3 regions of the Sinorhizobium sp. 22678 genome follow, and region 1 is predicted to be linked to each of the others. Evidence: riboswitches for the same ligand, from Rfam matches in the RefSeq annotation. Region 1 holds a riboswitch; each other region holds the start of a gene.
What was found. Region 1 has a riboswitch for thiamine pyrophosphate ahead of thiC (phosphomethylpyrimidine synthase ThiC). Riboswitches for the same ligand answer to the same signal wherever they lie in the genome.
Positions count from the first base shown of each region.

Region 2: it holds a riboswitch for thiamine pyrophosphate, as region 1 does, so the genes downstream of both, thiB (thiamine ABC transporter substrate binding subunit) here and thiC (phosphomethylpyrimidine synthase ThiC) in region 1, are expected to answer to the same signal.
Region 3: it holds a riboswitch for thiamine pyrophosphate, as region 1 does, so the genes downstream of both, thiD (bifunctional hydroxymethylpyrimidine kinase/phosphomethylpyrimidine kinase) here and thiC (phosphomethylpyrimidine synthase ThiC) in region 1, are expected to answer to the same signal.

Region 1 covers NZ_JBQEMS010000003.1:182,832-187,138, forward strand. Annotated here, with positions in the region: gene dctD (C4-dicarboxylate transport transcriptional regulatory protein DctD) at 1-440, shown strand, start outside; gene ACTJKL_RS06425 (aq_1923 C-terminal domain) at 538-2,580, opposite strand; TPP riboswitch at 2,740-2,851, shown strand; gene thiC (phosphomethylpyrimidine synthase ThiC) at 2,950-4,307, shown strand, end outside.
Region 2 covers NZ_JBQEMS010000009.1:74,430-78,736, forward strand. Annotated here, with positions in the region: gene ACTJKL_RS15365 (ABC-F family ATP-binding cassette domain-containing protein) at 1-196, opposite strand, end outside; gene ACTJKL_RS15370 (thiamine diphosphokinase) at 201-851, opposite strand; gene ACTJKL_RS15375 (GNAT family N-acetyltransferase) at 929-1,414, opposite strand; TPP riboswitch at 1,548-1,662, shown strand; gene thiB (thiamine ABC transporter substrate binding subunit) at 1,711-2,739, shown strand; gene thiP (thiamine/thiamine pyrophosphate ABC transporter permease ThiP) at 2,747-4,307, shown strand, end outside.
Region 3 covers NZ_JBQEMS010000006.1:84,353-88,659, reverse strand. Annotated here, with positions in the region: gene ACTJKL_RS11180 (serine hydrolase domain-containing protein) at 92-1,096, shown strand; gene ACTJKL_RS11175 (peroxiredoxin) at 1,213-1,872, opposite strand; TPP riboswitch at 2,086-2,188, shown strand; gene thiD (bifunctional hydroxymethylpyrimidine kinase/phosphomethylpyrimidine kinase) at 2,316-3,116, shown strand; gene ACTJKL_RS11165 (hypothetical protein) at 3,220-3,426, shown strand; gene exoP (succinoglycan biosynthesis transport protein ExoP) at 3,475-4,307, opposite strand, start outside.

The sequences.
Region 1 (4,307 bases):
TCTCGATCCCGCCCTTGCGCGAACGGCGCGACGACATCCCCCTCCTCTTCTCCCATTTCCTGGCCCGCGCCTCGGAACGCTTCGGCCGCGACGTGCCCGCGATCTCGGCTGCCATGCGCGCCTACCTGGCCACGCATTCCTGGCCGGGCAATGTGCGCGAGCTTTCGCACTTCGCCGAACGGGTCGCGCTGGGGGTGGAGGGCAACCTGGGAGCCCCGGCCGCAGCGCCCGCCTCAAGCGGAGCGACCCTGCCGGAAAGATTGGAACGCTACGAGGCCGATATCCTCAAGCAGGCCCTTACGGAGCACCGCGGCGACGTCAAGGAGACCCTGCAAGCCCTCGGCATCCCCCGCAAGACTTTTTACGACAAGCTGCAGCGACATGGGATCAACCGGGCGGATTTTATCGACCGGGCAGGCGCGAAGAGTGGCGACGCGTAGGTGGACAGTTTGCCCACTCCGACCCTCCCCGTTCGACCGGAGGGGAGTTGAGGCGGCGCTGCGAGCCCTCTTCGCCCCGCTTGCGGCGAGAAGGCCGCTATTCCGCCGTCGCCTCGAAGTCGACCCTGTCGAGAAGCAGAAGCGGATTTTGCGAAGCAACCGCGAATTCGAGCGCACCGATGCCGCTGGCGGATTTGGCCTTGGCCGTCAGCGTGAATGTCCCCGGTTTCGCGATGAACCGCGAAACTGCATCCACCACGTTCCGCAGCCGAGGCTCCTGCGCGGCAAATTGCTGCAGCATCACCGACGCCGTCATTTCCAGCATGCCGCGTGCCTGATCCTCCGTCATGCCGTTTTGTTCGGCATAGACCTGTATCCCTTTGGCGGTGAAGCCCTTGTCCTCGATCTTCAGGCTTGCTTCCCGCGCGGTGAGGCCGAACAACGCCGCCTGCGCCTTAGCCGCGTCGCCCGAAAAGAAGTCGCCGCTCACGCCTCCCAGAAGGCCGGAGAGGGAAAAGCGGCCAATATCCTTTCCGCTCGTGGAGATATCCTTGATGACCAGAGTCTCGGTCGCTTCGTCCCAGGCGGCTTCGAGGTTGGAGGAGAGGACCAACTCGTTGAAGCCCAGCTTGCGAAGTTTGGCGAGAGTCTCGTCCTGCGTATGCTCCGGGATTTGAAGGGCGAAGTCCTGGTATCCGGCGCGGACGTCAGTCGGAATGCCGTTTCGCGGTTTTGCGAGCGCCAGCTCGTATCCCTTCATCGTGAAGCGGATGCGTTGCGGCCGAGCGCCCTCTCCAGCATCCGGAGTGTCGTTGTATTCGTCCCAGTCTTCCACGCCGGTGCCCGAGTCAGGCAGATCCGCATCGATTCCCGCCACGCGGAACGTTCCGAACTCCGGCAGCAGCGTCGTGAAAGGGAAGCTCTCATGCTGCCCATCCTGCAGAGCGACGAACTTCTTCAGCGCTTCGACGCTGGGATCCCAGGAAAAGCCCGAAATGCTTGCTTCGGAGACTTTGACGTAGTCAGCGCCCTCCGCCATCGAGAAGCCATTCACAGACGCGTCGAGCTTCCGGCCATCCAGCCGGAGCGCGAGGCGATCCATCGCCAGCTTGATCCTCTCGCCCTCTTCACCATCCTTGTCCGGCGCGTCGATCTTCAGACCCAGCATTTCCATGTCGGCCTTCCTCGTCAAATCGGCGACCGACAGAATCCGGGCGAAATAGTCTTGACGCTCCGCCACGGGCAGATCCTCGGGCGACGAGACCGAGTTGAGCTTCTCCAGAGTCTCGCCAAGCGGCTCGTCCAGCATCCGCATGCTTACGCCGCTGCTGCGAACCTCGTCATAGCCGAAGCTCGCCTCGCCATCCGAAAAGGCGATATCCTTGATCGAGAATGGCCCATAGACAGGCCTTGCCTGCCCGTCGCCCGGCCCGGCTTTTTCAGTATAGATGCGGGCCAGATAGGCGGCATCGACGTCCTGCCCCGTCATGGCTCCGAGGGAGCCCGTCAGCCGCCTCTCCTCGCCGCCCTCTCCATCGGAGGCGCCTATGCCGGCTTCGAAGCTCGCACCACTCGCCGAATAGCGCGCGATGCGGCCATCCACGATACCTTCCGAGACCACGTTCTTGTAGACCAGCTTCTGCTCGCTACCGGCAACCGTCTGCGTGATGATCACCTCAGGGGCGGTGGCGCTCTTTGCCGTAAAAAGCGCCAGCTGTTTCGGCAGCGAAAGATCGCTTCCCGCGCCGAACATTTGCGCCAGCGTGTCGCGACCGAACTCCGCCTGCTCGACGATCACCTTCGGCACGGCGATCTTGCCCGGGCGCATATCGAGGTCCACGCCGCTGACCTCGAGCATGCCGTCCAGGAACAGGATCCTGGGCCGCCCGTCGATCGCGGCGACGCGAATTTCGGATCCTTCCTTCAGCGGCAGCGTCAGGTCGCGCAGGTGAATGCGCCCGAAGAAGTCCGCTTCGACCGTGCCCACTCTGCCGCCCCGTTCGGCGATCAGCCTGCTCACGCTCTTTTCGACAGCAATCTTGTAACCGGTCGCGCCTGCGGCTGCGATTGCGATGACCGCAACAGCCGCCCAAAGCGCCTTGCGTCCCCTTTTCCTGGTCCCCGTCTCCGCCTGCCCCAAGACCTTCACCCCTTTTCGCTATGCGCATCATGGCGCTTCGACTCGGACGGTAAGTAGATTTAGAACTTTGCATTTGCAAGCATGGCGCGAGCCCTGCGCACGGGATTTAGCCGGTGCAAAAACCATCTTGACGCCGCGGCGATAACCGTCCCTAATTGCGCCATTCACCAGGGGGGTCCCGGCAAGGGGCTGAGATACTGCTAGCGCGCGCAGTGACCCGTTGAACCTGATCCAGTTCATACTGGCGTAGGGACGGTGCAGACGTGCAGCAGCCAGGATTCCGTTTATCGGCAATTCATCGGCGATACGTCTTTTCATCCTTCCGGCTTCAGAACTGGGTCTCCAACGCGAAAACATTGGAGCCTCAAGATGAATCTAATCAAGCCTCTCGCCGCTGCGCCCTCGGTCACGCAAGGACCGCTCCCGGCATCCCGCAAGGTTTACAAGCCGGGCGAGATCCACCCGGAGATCCGCGTGCCGATGCGCGAGATCGCGCTGCATCCGACCTCCGGCGAGCCGCCGGTGACTGTTTACGATTCCTCCGGCCCCTACACGGTCGAAAACGCCGATATCCGCATCGACGCGGGCCTGCCGCGCCTTCGCAGCGACTGGGTTCTGAAGCGCGGCGATGTCGAAAGCTACGACGGCCGTGCGGTGAAGGCCGAAGATAACGGCTTTGCGACCGGCGAAAGGCTGACGCCGGAATTCCCGATTCGTCACCAGCCGCTCAAGGCGAAGCCGGGAAAAGCGGTAACCCAGCTCGCCTATGCCCGCGCCGGCATCGTCACGCCGGAGATGGAGTTCATCGCCATCCGCGAAAATCTCGGCCGGAAGGCCGCGAAGGAGGCGCTTGCCCGAGACGGCGAAAGCTTCGGTGCCTCGGTCCCCGATTTCGTGACGCCGGAATTCGTGCGACAGGAAGTGGCGAGCGGCCGCGCCATCATTCCGGCCAATATCAACCACCCGGAAGCCGAGCCGATGATCATCGGCCGCAACTTCCTGGTGAAGATCAACGCCAATATCGGCAATTCCGCCGTCACCTCATCGATGGCCGAGGAGGTCGAGAAGATGGTCTGGGCGACCCGCTGGGGCGCCGACACGGTCATGGACCTTTCCACCGGCCGCAACATTCACAACATCCGCGAATGGATCATCCGCAATTCGCCGGTACCGATCGGCACCGTGCCGCTCTACCAGGCGCTGGAAAAGGTAAACGGCATCGCCGAGGATCTTTCCTGGGAGGTCTTCCGCGACACGCTGATCGAGCAGGCGGAACAGGGCGTCGACTATTTCACCATCCATGCCGGGGTCAGGCTTCACTATATCCCGCTCACCGTGGATCGCGTCACGGGCATCGTTTCGCGCGGCGGCTCGATCATGGCGAAGTGGTGCCTGCATCACCACCGCGAGAGCTTCCTCTACGAGCATTTCGAGGAGATCTGCGACATCTGCCGCGCCTATGACGTTTCCTTCTCGCTCGGCGACGGCCTGCGTCCCGGCTCCATCGCCGACGCAAACGACCGGGCCCAGTTCGCGGAGCTCGAAACGCTCGGCGAACTGACGAAGATCGCCTGGGCCAAGGATTGCCAGGTGATGATCGAAGGGCCGGGCCATGTGCCGATGCACAAGATCAAGGAGAACATGGACAAGCAGCTCGCCGTCTGCGGAGAAGCGCCCTTCTATACGCTCGGGCCGCTCACCACCGATATCGCGCCCGGCTACGACCA
Region 2 (4,307 bases), on a different contig from region 1:
GATGCCTGAAGATCTCGCCCGACTGGGGTTCTGCAAGCCCGGCGGCGATCTTCATCAGCGTCGATTTGCCGGAACCATTGCGGCCGACGAGGCAGATGCGATCGCCGGCCTCGACCTGCAGGCCCGCACCCGCAAGCAGCGGCGTGCCGCCGAAGGTCAGTAGAATGTCGTCAAGCTTCAGAATGGGAGGCGCCAAGGCATCAGGCTCCGGAAAGATCATAGGGGCGGGCGAGAACGACGGCCCGGCCGGATTTCAGGGTCAAGCGGACCGTGCCATCCGCGATATTCGAAATGGTGCGCGACGAGCCGAAGGGCAAATGAAAATCCTTCAGCGGATAGCGCACGTTCTCGATCGAAAGACCGTCAAGGTCGGCAAAGCCGAGGATCGAGAAGAGGCTGCCTTTCGGCAGCTCGATCTCCTGCGAGCCGGGCAGCAGCGGATAGGCCTCCTCCTCGCCGGAGGTCATCATCACCGCAACGCCGCTCTGGGCAAGCGCGACGGTGCCGAGGAGATGCAGGAAAGCGTGATCGCTGCGCGCGCCGCCGAGTCCGCCCGCGAAGACGAGCGAGGTCGCGCCACGCTCGAGGGCTGCCTCGATGGCGATTTCCCCGTCGGTCGCGTTCTTGGCTGCTGGATGGCGTTCACGCGGGACGCCGGCAAACTCCGCCAGAAGCGCCTCATCGGTGGAATCGAAATCGCCGACCCAGAGATCGGGAACGATTCCCAGCGTCCTTGCATGGCGCATGCCGCCGTCGGCGGCGACGAAGCGGCTGCCTTCGAGCTGTCGAGCAAGCCGGTCTGTCGGCGTCAGCGCGCCGCCGAGCAGGATGGTGAAGGGTGATCGGGTCATGGCAGAAGCCCATAGCGCAAAGCAGCGGCGAAGGAAAAGGGCTCCGGCTGCTGTTTTGCGAACGCATGCTGCGCGGATCAGGTTCCGGACGCCGGATCCCCGGGAAAGAGCATGCCGTTGTAGATGCCGGGCGTCGACCCGGCGATCTCCACCGCACCCACCGCGCGAGCATAGAATTCGGCAGGGCCGACGCCGCCGATGATCGCATAGGCATAGCCGGCGGCGCGCATGGATAGCAGGCTTTCGACGAGCAGGGCCTCGCCGATGCCCTTGCCGCGCATGGTCGCGTCGACTCCGGTCGGACCGAAGAAGCCGAGCGCGGTTACGTCATGGCAGGCGAAGCCCACGATCCGATCCCGATGGTGAGCGATATGGATGCGCGGCGGCGTCGAGGAGAAGGCGGTTTCGGCCTCGCCGACCCACCCGGCCCCGAAGCGCTCCTCGATCCAGGGAATGACGGCCCGCCGCTCGGCCGCAAGCGCCCGGCGGATGCGGATGTCGGGGTCGAGACGCGATGGGCGGCCCTCGGGCAAGGCATAGAGGCGGACGAGCATGTCTGGCATGAAATTGTCTCCGCTTTCGGCGAACAAACGACGCCGGTAATTGTTTGACTTTTAATAGCGCGGCTGACGCGGACGGCAAACGTCCCTGCTGAAACTCAGCTTGCCTAAGCCGTCGCCGGAAGCTAAATCTCTTGCTGCTCTAACGGGGTGCCCTGGTCGGCTTTTGCGACCGTGGCTGAGAGGCTTCGAGCCAACCCGCGGAACCTGATCCGGCTCATACCGGCGGAGGGATTAGAAGCGATCGGACCGATACGCGCTTTTCCCATTGCAGCAACAACAAAGGGAGAGGTGCCAGAATGTCCAGTTCACTCCATCGAAAAATCCTTGGCCGGCTTGCGATCGCCGCAGCTTCGATCGCGGTATTTTCCGTGAGCGCGGCGGCCGCGGAAAAAACCCTGACGGTCTATACCTATGAGAGCTTCATCACCGAATGGGGGCCGGGCGCCAAGGTGGCGGAAGCGTTCGAGAAGACCTGCGACTGCAAGGTCGACTATGTAGGGGTTGCCGACGGGGTTGAACTCCTGACGCGGCTGAAGCTCGAAGGTCAGGCATCCAAGGCCGACATCGTACTCGGTCTCGACACCAATCTGGTGGCGGAGGCGAAGGCGACCGGCTTCTTCGCGCAACACGGCGCCGATACCGCTTCCGTCAAGGTCCCGGGCGGCTTCTCCGACGACACCTTCATACCGTATGACTACGGCCATTTCGCCGTCGTCTACGACACCGAGACGCTGAACGATCCACCGAAGAGCCTCAAGGAACTGGTCGAGGGCGATCCGTCGCAGAAGATCGTCATCGAGGACCCCCGGACCTCAACCCCCGGCCTCGGCCTCCTGCTGTGGGTGAAGTCGGTCTATGGCGACCAGGCCGGCCAGGCTTGGGCGAAGCTCAAGGACCGCGTGCTGACGGTCACGCCGGGCTGGTCGGAAGCCTATGGTCTCTTCACGAAGGGCGAGGCCCCGATGGTTCTCTCCTACACCACCTCGCCCGCCTATCACATGGTGGCGGAAAACACCGAGCGCTACCAGGCGGCCCCCTTCGCCGAAGGCCACTATATCCAGATCGAAGTCGCCGCATTGACGAAGAACGCGAAGGACCCGGAACTCGCCCGAAACTTCCTGACCTTCATGATCGGTCCGGAATTCCAGTCGATCATCCCGACGACCAACTGGATGATGCCGGTGACCGCAACCAAGGAGCCACTGCCGGAAGCCTTCAGCAAGCTCGTCGACCCGCAAAAGACGCTCCTCATTCCCTCCGAGGAGGTCGCCGCCAACCGCAAGGCCTGGGTCGACGAATGGCTGGCCGCCATGAGCCGGAACTGAGGCCGGATTGTCCGGCACGAAGGAAAGCAAGATGACAATCGCCGCCGGGGCCTTCGCCCTCGGCGGCATCCTGCTTTTCGTCGGCCTCGCCGGCGTGGCACTGCTTGCCCAGTCGGCCGGCAGCGCCGGCGCCGGTCCGCTTTTCGATGCCTATATCTGGCGCATCACACGCTTCACGCTGCTGCAGGCCAGCCTCTCGACGCTTCTTGCCATCCTTTTCGCCATACCCGTGGCCCGGGCACTTGCCCGCCAGGCTTCGTTCCCCGGCCGCATCTGGGTGCTGCGGCTTCTGGCGCTGCCACTCGGCCTGCCGGCGATCGTCGCCGCACTCGGGCTGATCGAAATCTGGGGCCGGCAGGGGCTCTTGAACAGGGTGCTTTCGGCAGGCGGGTTGGAGCAGCCGGTCAGCATCTATGGCCTCTCCGGCATTCTCATTGCCCATGTCTTCTTCAACATGCCGCTCGCCGCACGCTTGATGCTTGCCGGCATCGAGCGCATTCCGGCCGAATACTGGCGCAGCTGCGCCAATCTCGGCATGGGTTCCTTCGCCACCTTTCGCTTCATCGAGTGGCCGGTGATCCGTGGATTGCTTCCCGGCATCGCCGGGCTCATCTTCATGCTCTGCGCCACCAGCTTCACGCTCGTGCTGACGCTTGGCGGGGGGCCGGCCGCGAGCACGCTCGAAGTGGCGATCTACCAGGCGCTGCGCTTCGACTTCGATCCGCCGCGGGCGATCGCCCTTTCGGCACTTCAGGTCGCCCTTACCGGAGCGCTGCTTCTCGTCTTGAAATTGATCGCGCCGGCGCCGCTGGAGGGAGAGACGAGCGGCAGGGCCATCCGGCGTTTCGACGGCGCGAGCGGTCTGTCGCGGCTTGCCGACCGTATCTGGCTGGTACTCGCCGTCATCCTCATCGGCCTGCCCTTTGCGGCCATCGCCTATAGCGGATCGAAGGCCGACCTCGTCCGTCTTGTGAGCGAGCCGGCATTCCATCGGGCGCTCGCCATGAGCGCGACGATCGCCCTTGTCTCCGCCGCGATTTCGGTAATCATCGCGGCGCTGATGATCCGTACCGAACGCCTCGCGCTGGCGCGCCGGCGCCCGGGGCCGGCGGCTCGCCTCTTTGCAGGAGGGATCGGCGCAAGCACCTCCTTCATACTGCTCGTGCCTCCCGTCGTGCTCGGCGCCGGATGGTTCCTGCTCCTGAGGCCGTTCGGGGACGTCGCCCGTTTCGCGCCGGCCGTCGTCGTCGCCATCAATGCGCTGATGGCGCTTCCCTTCGTTCACCGGGTGCTGGCGCCGGCCATGGCGACGCATGCCGCTCGCACCGCGCGCCTTGCCGCGAGCCTCGGCATCGGGGGCTTCCACCGCCTGCTGTGGATCGACTGGCCGGGTCTGCGCAAACCTCTCTTCGTCGCCTTTTCCTTTGCCATGGCCCTCTCGCTCGGCGATCTGGGAGCCGTCGCTCTTTTCGGCTCCGAGGACATGGTAACCCTCCCTTATCTGCTCTATAGCCGGATGGGCAGCTATCGCACCGCGGATGCGGCCGGACTGGCGCTGGTTCTCGGCC
Region 3 (4,307 bases), on a different contig from region 1:
TCGATGTAGCCGACCTTCAGGCAAGGTCACATCGTCGTGAGCTTGGACTGCACTTGATGACTTGTCGTGCCATTCGCCCTAGGTCGAACGCATGACTATGCTCGTTGTTACGTTCCTTGCGCTCTTCGGTTTCCACTCGGCGGCAGCCGCGCAGGATCAGTCCGTCACCACCTTGCTGACGGCCCTGGCGACCAGAGAAGAGTTGAAACCGCTGAAGACCGTGGTCGTTGCCAGGGACGGGGAGACGATTGCCGAGAAGGGTTATCGCGGCCACACGCCCTCGGAGTCGACCAACATCAAGTCGGCGTCGAAATCGATCGTATCCGCACTTGTGGGCATTGCGATCGACAAGGGTCTGCTCGACGGCCCGGAGCAGAAGATCGCGCCGCTCCTGAAGGAAGACCTCCCGTCGCAGGCCGACCCCCGGATCAACGACATCACCATCGGCAACCTGCTTTCGATGCAAGCGGGACTGGGGCGCATGTCCGGGCCGAATTACGGCCGCTGGGTGTCGAGCCGCAACTGGGTTCGTTTCGCACTGGCACAGCCCTTCGACGACGAGCCCGGAGGTCGGATGCTTTATTCGACCGCCTCGACCCATCTGCTCTCGGCAATACTGACCAAGGTCGGCGGCAAGTCGACACTGGCGCTTGCGCGCGAATGGCTCGGTCCTGTCGAGGGTTTCCGGATCGGCGCCTGGGAGCGGGATCCCCAGGGCATCTATCTCGGGGGCAACCAGATGGCGATGAGCGCGCGATCGCTGCTTGCCTTCGGTGAGCTCTATCGCAACCGCGGCCGCACCGCAGACGGACGGCAGGTCGTCCCGGCCGATTGGGTGGAGCTTTCCTGGCAGCCGCGCACGGCCTCCCGTTTTACCGGCGACGGCTACGGATATGGCTGGTTCACGCGCCGGATCGGCGACGAGGATGTGTATTACGCTTGGGGCTATGGCGGTCAGATGCTCTACATAGTGCCGTCCCTTGACCTGACCGTGGTCATGACGTCGGATGAAAGCGGCCCCTCGGCACGCAACGGCTATCGCGACGCTCTGCACGGGGTTCTGGCGGAGATCATCTCCATCGCCAAAGCGGATTGAGGCAGATGGTTCTGCTCTGTGCGCGTTAAACAACCATGTTAGCAAAAAGCGCCAAGGGCGCGTCGCCCTTGATGAATTGACGCGCCCGATCGACTGACTCTTCGCAGCGGGTTTGCTTAGGCCGTTGGCTGCTTCGTCTTCCGGAGATAGGGAAGCACGGTGTCGAACGACCCGAAACGCTGCACGGCGTCCTCGTTGGAGACGGCGGCCGTGATGATGACGTCCTCGCCCTGCTGCCAGTTCGCGGGTGTTGCCACCTGATGCTTGGCGGTGAGCTGGATCGAGTCGATGGCGCGCAGGATCTCGTTGAAGTTGCGGCCGGTGGTCATCGGATAGGTGAGGATCAGCTTGATCTTCTTGTCGGGGCCGATGACGTAGACCGAACGCACGGTGGCGTTATCCGCAGGCGTCCGGCCCTCGGACGTCTCTCCGGCGCCGGCCGGCAGCATGTCGTAAAGCTTTGCCACCTTCAGATCGCGGTCGCCGATCAGCGGGTAGTCGACCTCGAAGCCGGTCGCGACCTTGATGTCGTTCTTCCACTTGGTGTGACTTTCGACCGGGTCGACCGAAATGCCGATGATCTTGACGCCGCGCTTGCGGAACTCCGGCTCGATGCCGGCCATGGCGCCGAGTTCCGTGGTGCAGACGGGAGTAAAGTTCTTCGGATGGGAGAAAAGGACAGCCCAGCCGTCGCCGATCCATTCATGGAAATTGATCGTGCCCTGCGTTGTCTCGGCGGTGAAATCAGGGGCGGTATCGTTGATGCGCAAACTCATGGCGTGTTCCCTCCTGTACGACGAAATTTTGCTAAGAATAACGCAATCGCCGCCGTTTTCGAGGAGGAAACGAGCGATTGACGGCGGCAGAAGGAATGACCGCATCATAGGTGGCCGGGCTGCGGGTATATTTTTGCCGGCCGGCCTAAAAGCCGGGTCTTACAAGCCTTTGCGCGGGCGCGTTGACATCGCTTTGCCACAACCGCATAGATAGCGCATTCCGAGGGGAGCACCAGACGGTGCTGAGATGGCGTTGAGCCGGACCCTTGAACCTGATCCGGGTCATGCCGGCGTAGGAACGGAAAGAAGGCCGCCAGCGGCAAGTTCGCCTTTTCATCGCCTTTCCTGGATCTCCGTGATGTTCCGTCTGGAGATCGATCGATGACGTCCACTGCCGTACCGCTCGCAAGCATCATCTGCCCTCGTGCGAAGGAGGCCTGGGCATGACGGCGATTGCTCTCACCATCGCCGGCTCGGACTCGGGCGGCGGCGCCGGTATTCAGGCGGACCTCAAGACGTTTTCGGCGCTCGGCGTTTACGGCGCCAGCGTCATCACTGCGATCACGGCCCAGAACACCAGGGGCGTGACGGCCGTCGAGGATGTCTCCGCTGAAATCGTGTCGGCGCAGATGGACGCCGTCTTCTCCGATCTCGACGTGAAGGCCGTCAAGATCGGCATGGTCTCGCGTCGGGAAACGATCGCCGCCATTGCCGATGGATTGCGCCGGTCCGGAAAACGGGCCGTCGTGGATCCGGTCATGGTTGCGACCTCCGGCGACGCGTTGCTTCGGCCGGATGCCGTTACGGCGCTCATCGAAGAGCTGTTGCCGCTGGCGCTCGTCGCCACGCCCAATCTTGCCGAGGCCGCGCTGATGACCGGGCGCGCAATCGCCGAGGACGAGGCGGAGATGGCGCGCCAGGCGGAAGCGATCATGCGGACCGGCGCATATGCGGTTCTGGTCAAGGGCGGGCACTTGAAGGGCCGGGAGGCCACAGACCTCTTCTTCGACGGCGACACTCTTGTCCGCCTTCCCGCCGCGCGGATCGAGACGCGCAACGACCACGGCACCGGCTGCACCCTGTCGGCAGCCATTGCCGCCGGCCTTGCGAAAGGCTTGCCGCTGGTCGAAGCGGTGAGTGCCGCCAAGTCCTATCTGCATGCCGCAATCTCCGCCGCCGACCGCCTGGAGATAGGCCAGGGGCGCGGCCCGGTCCATCATTTCCACCGGTGGTGGGAAGATTGACTGCCGGGTGACGGTTCGGGGAGCTGAAGTGCCTCGCTATCGCCACTGTTGTTCAGCAGCATGACCGCGTCCATGGCTTCGATTGGCGATCGGTTCTCGCGATATGCATTTTCTTACCCGCCGGCTGGAGGCTTTCAACCGTGACGACCTGCCGGATTGGCGGCGGTCGCCTGGCAGGGTGCGGCGTTGTCTTTCGATGCTGCCGTCGCTGGTCGAATATTCGCTTTTCTATGCGCTGGCACTCGTTGCCCTAGCGGCGGTCATCGCGCTAATGGCAGCCGCTTGGATCGTCGATCGCCGCAAGGTCTGACGGCGAAGGGCGAAAAGGCCGCGCACAGGTGGCGCGGCCGCGGTCGCCTCATGCGGCGTTGTTTTCCGTAATCGTATTCTCGACGTAATATTTGCCGTAGCGGTGGCGGTATTTCTCCGCCCCGTCGAAGTCGCTGTATTTGCCGAGTTCGTTCATGTCCGTCTTGTTGAGGATGACGCCCAGCACCTTCGAGTTGATCAATGGTTCCGAATTGAGCAGATCGCGTACGAGCCGCGAAGGCGTCCTTCCCCACTCGACCACGAAGAGAATACCGTCGGCAAGCGGCGCGAAAGCCTTAGCGTCGACGACGGGGGCGAGTGCGGCAAGATCGACGACGACGTAGTCGAAGGCGTTGCGGGCGTTCTCGATGAGGTTCGCCATGGCCGGGGAGGCGAGCAGCTCATTGCTCTGATGCCGCTGATGCGATGCGCCGCCGGCCGGAAGAATTGCGAGCTTGGTGCGCTGGTCCACCTTGATTCCGGCGGGCCAGGTGGCTTCTCCGGTCAGCGTTTCGACGAGCCCGGTGCGCGGGGCGGGCGTGATCATCTGAGTCAGTCCCGGCTTGCGTATGTCGGCATCGATGAGCAGGGTCCGCTTGCCGCTCGCCGCCAGAAGCGCGGCGAAGTTCGCGGCAATGATCGACTTTCCCTCGTCCGGAAGGGCCGATGCAATGGCGATCACGCGGCTTTCGCTGCCGGCGAGCATCTGGTCGCAGGCGAGCTTGGCGTTGCGGAAGGTCTCCGCGAAGGTCGAACGCGGCGCATCGACGACGATGCGCGAAAGTCGTTGGAACGGCATCGTGTCGTCGACAGCTTCGTCGTGTCTTTTCACCGAGCCGAAATGCGCATGGACCAGTTGTGCCTTCTTCTTCATACGCGTTC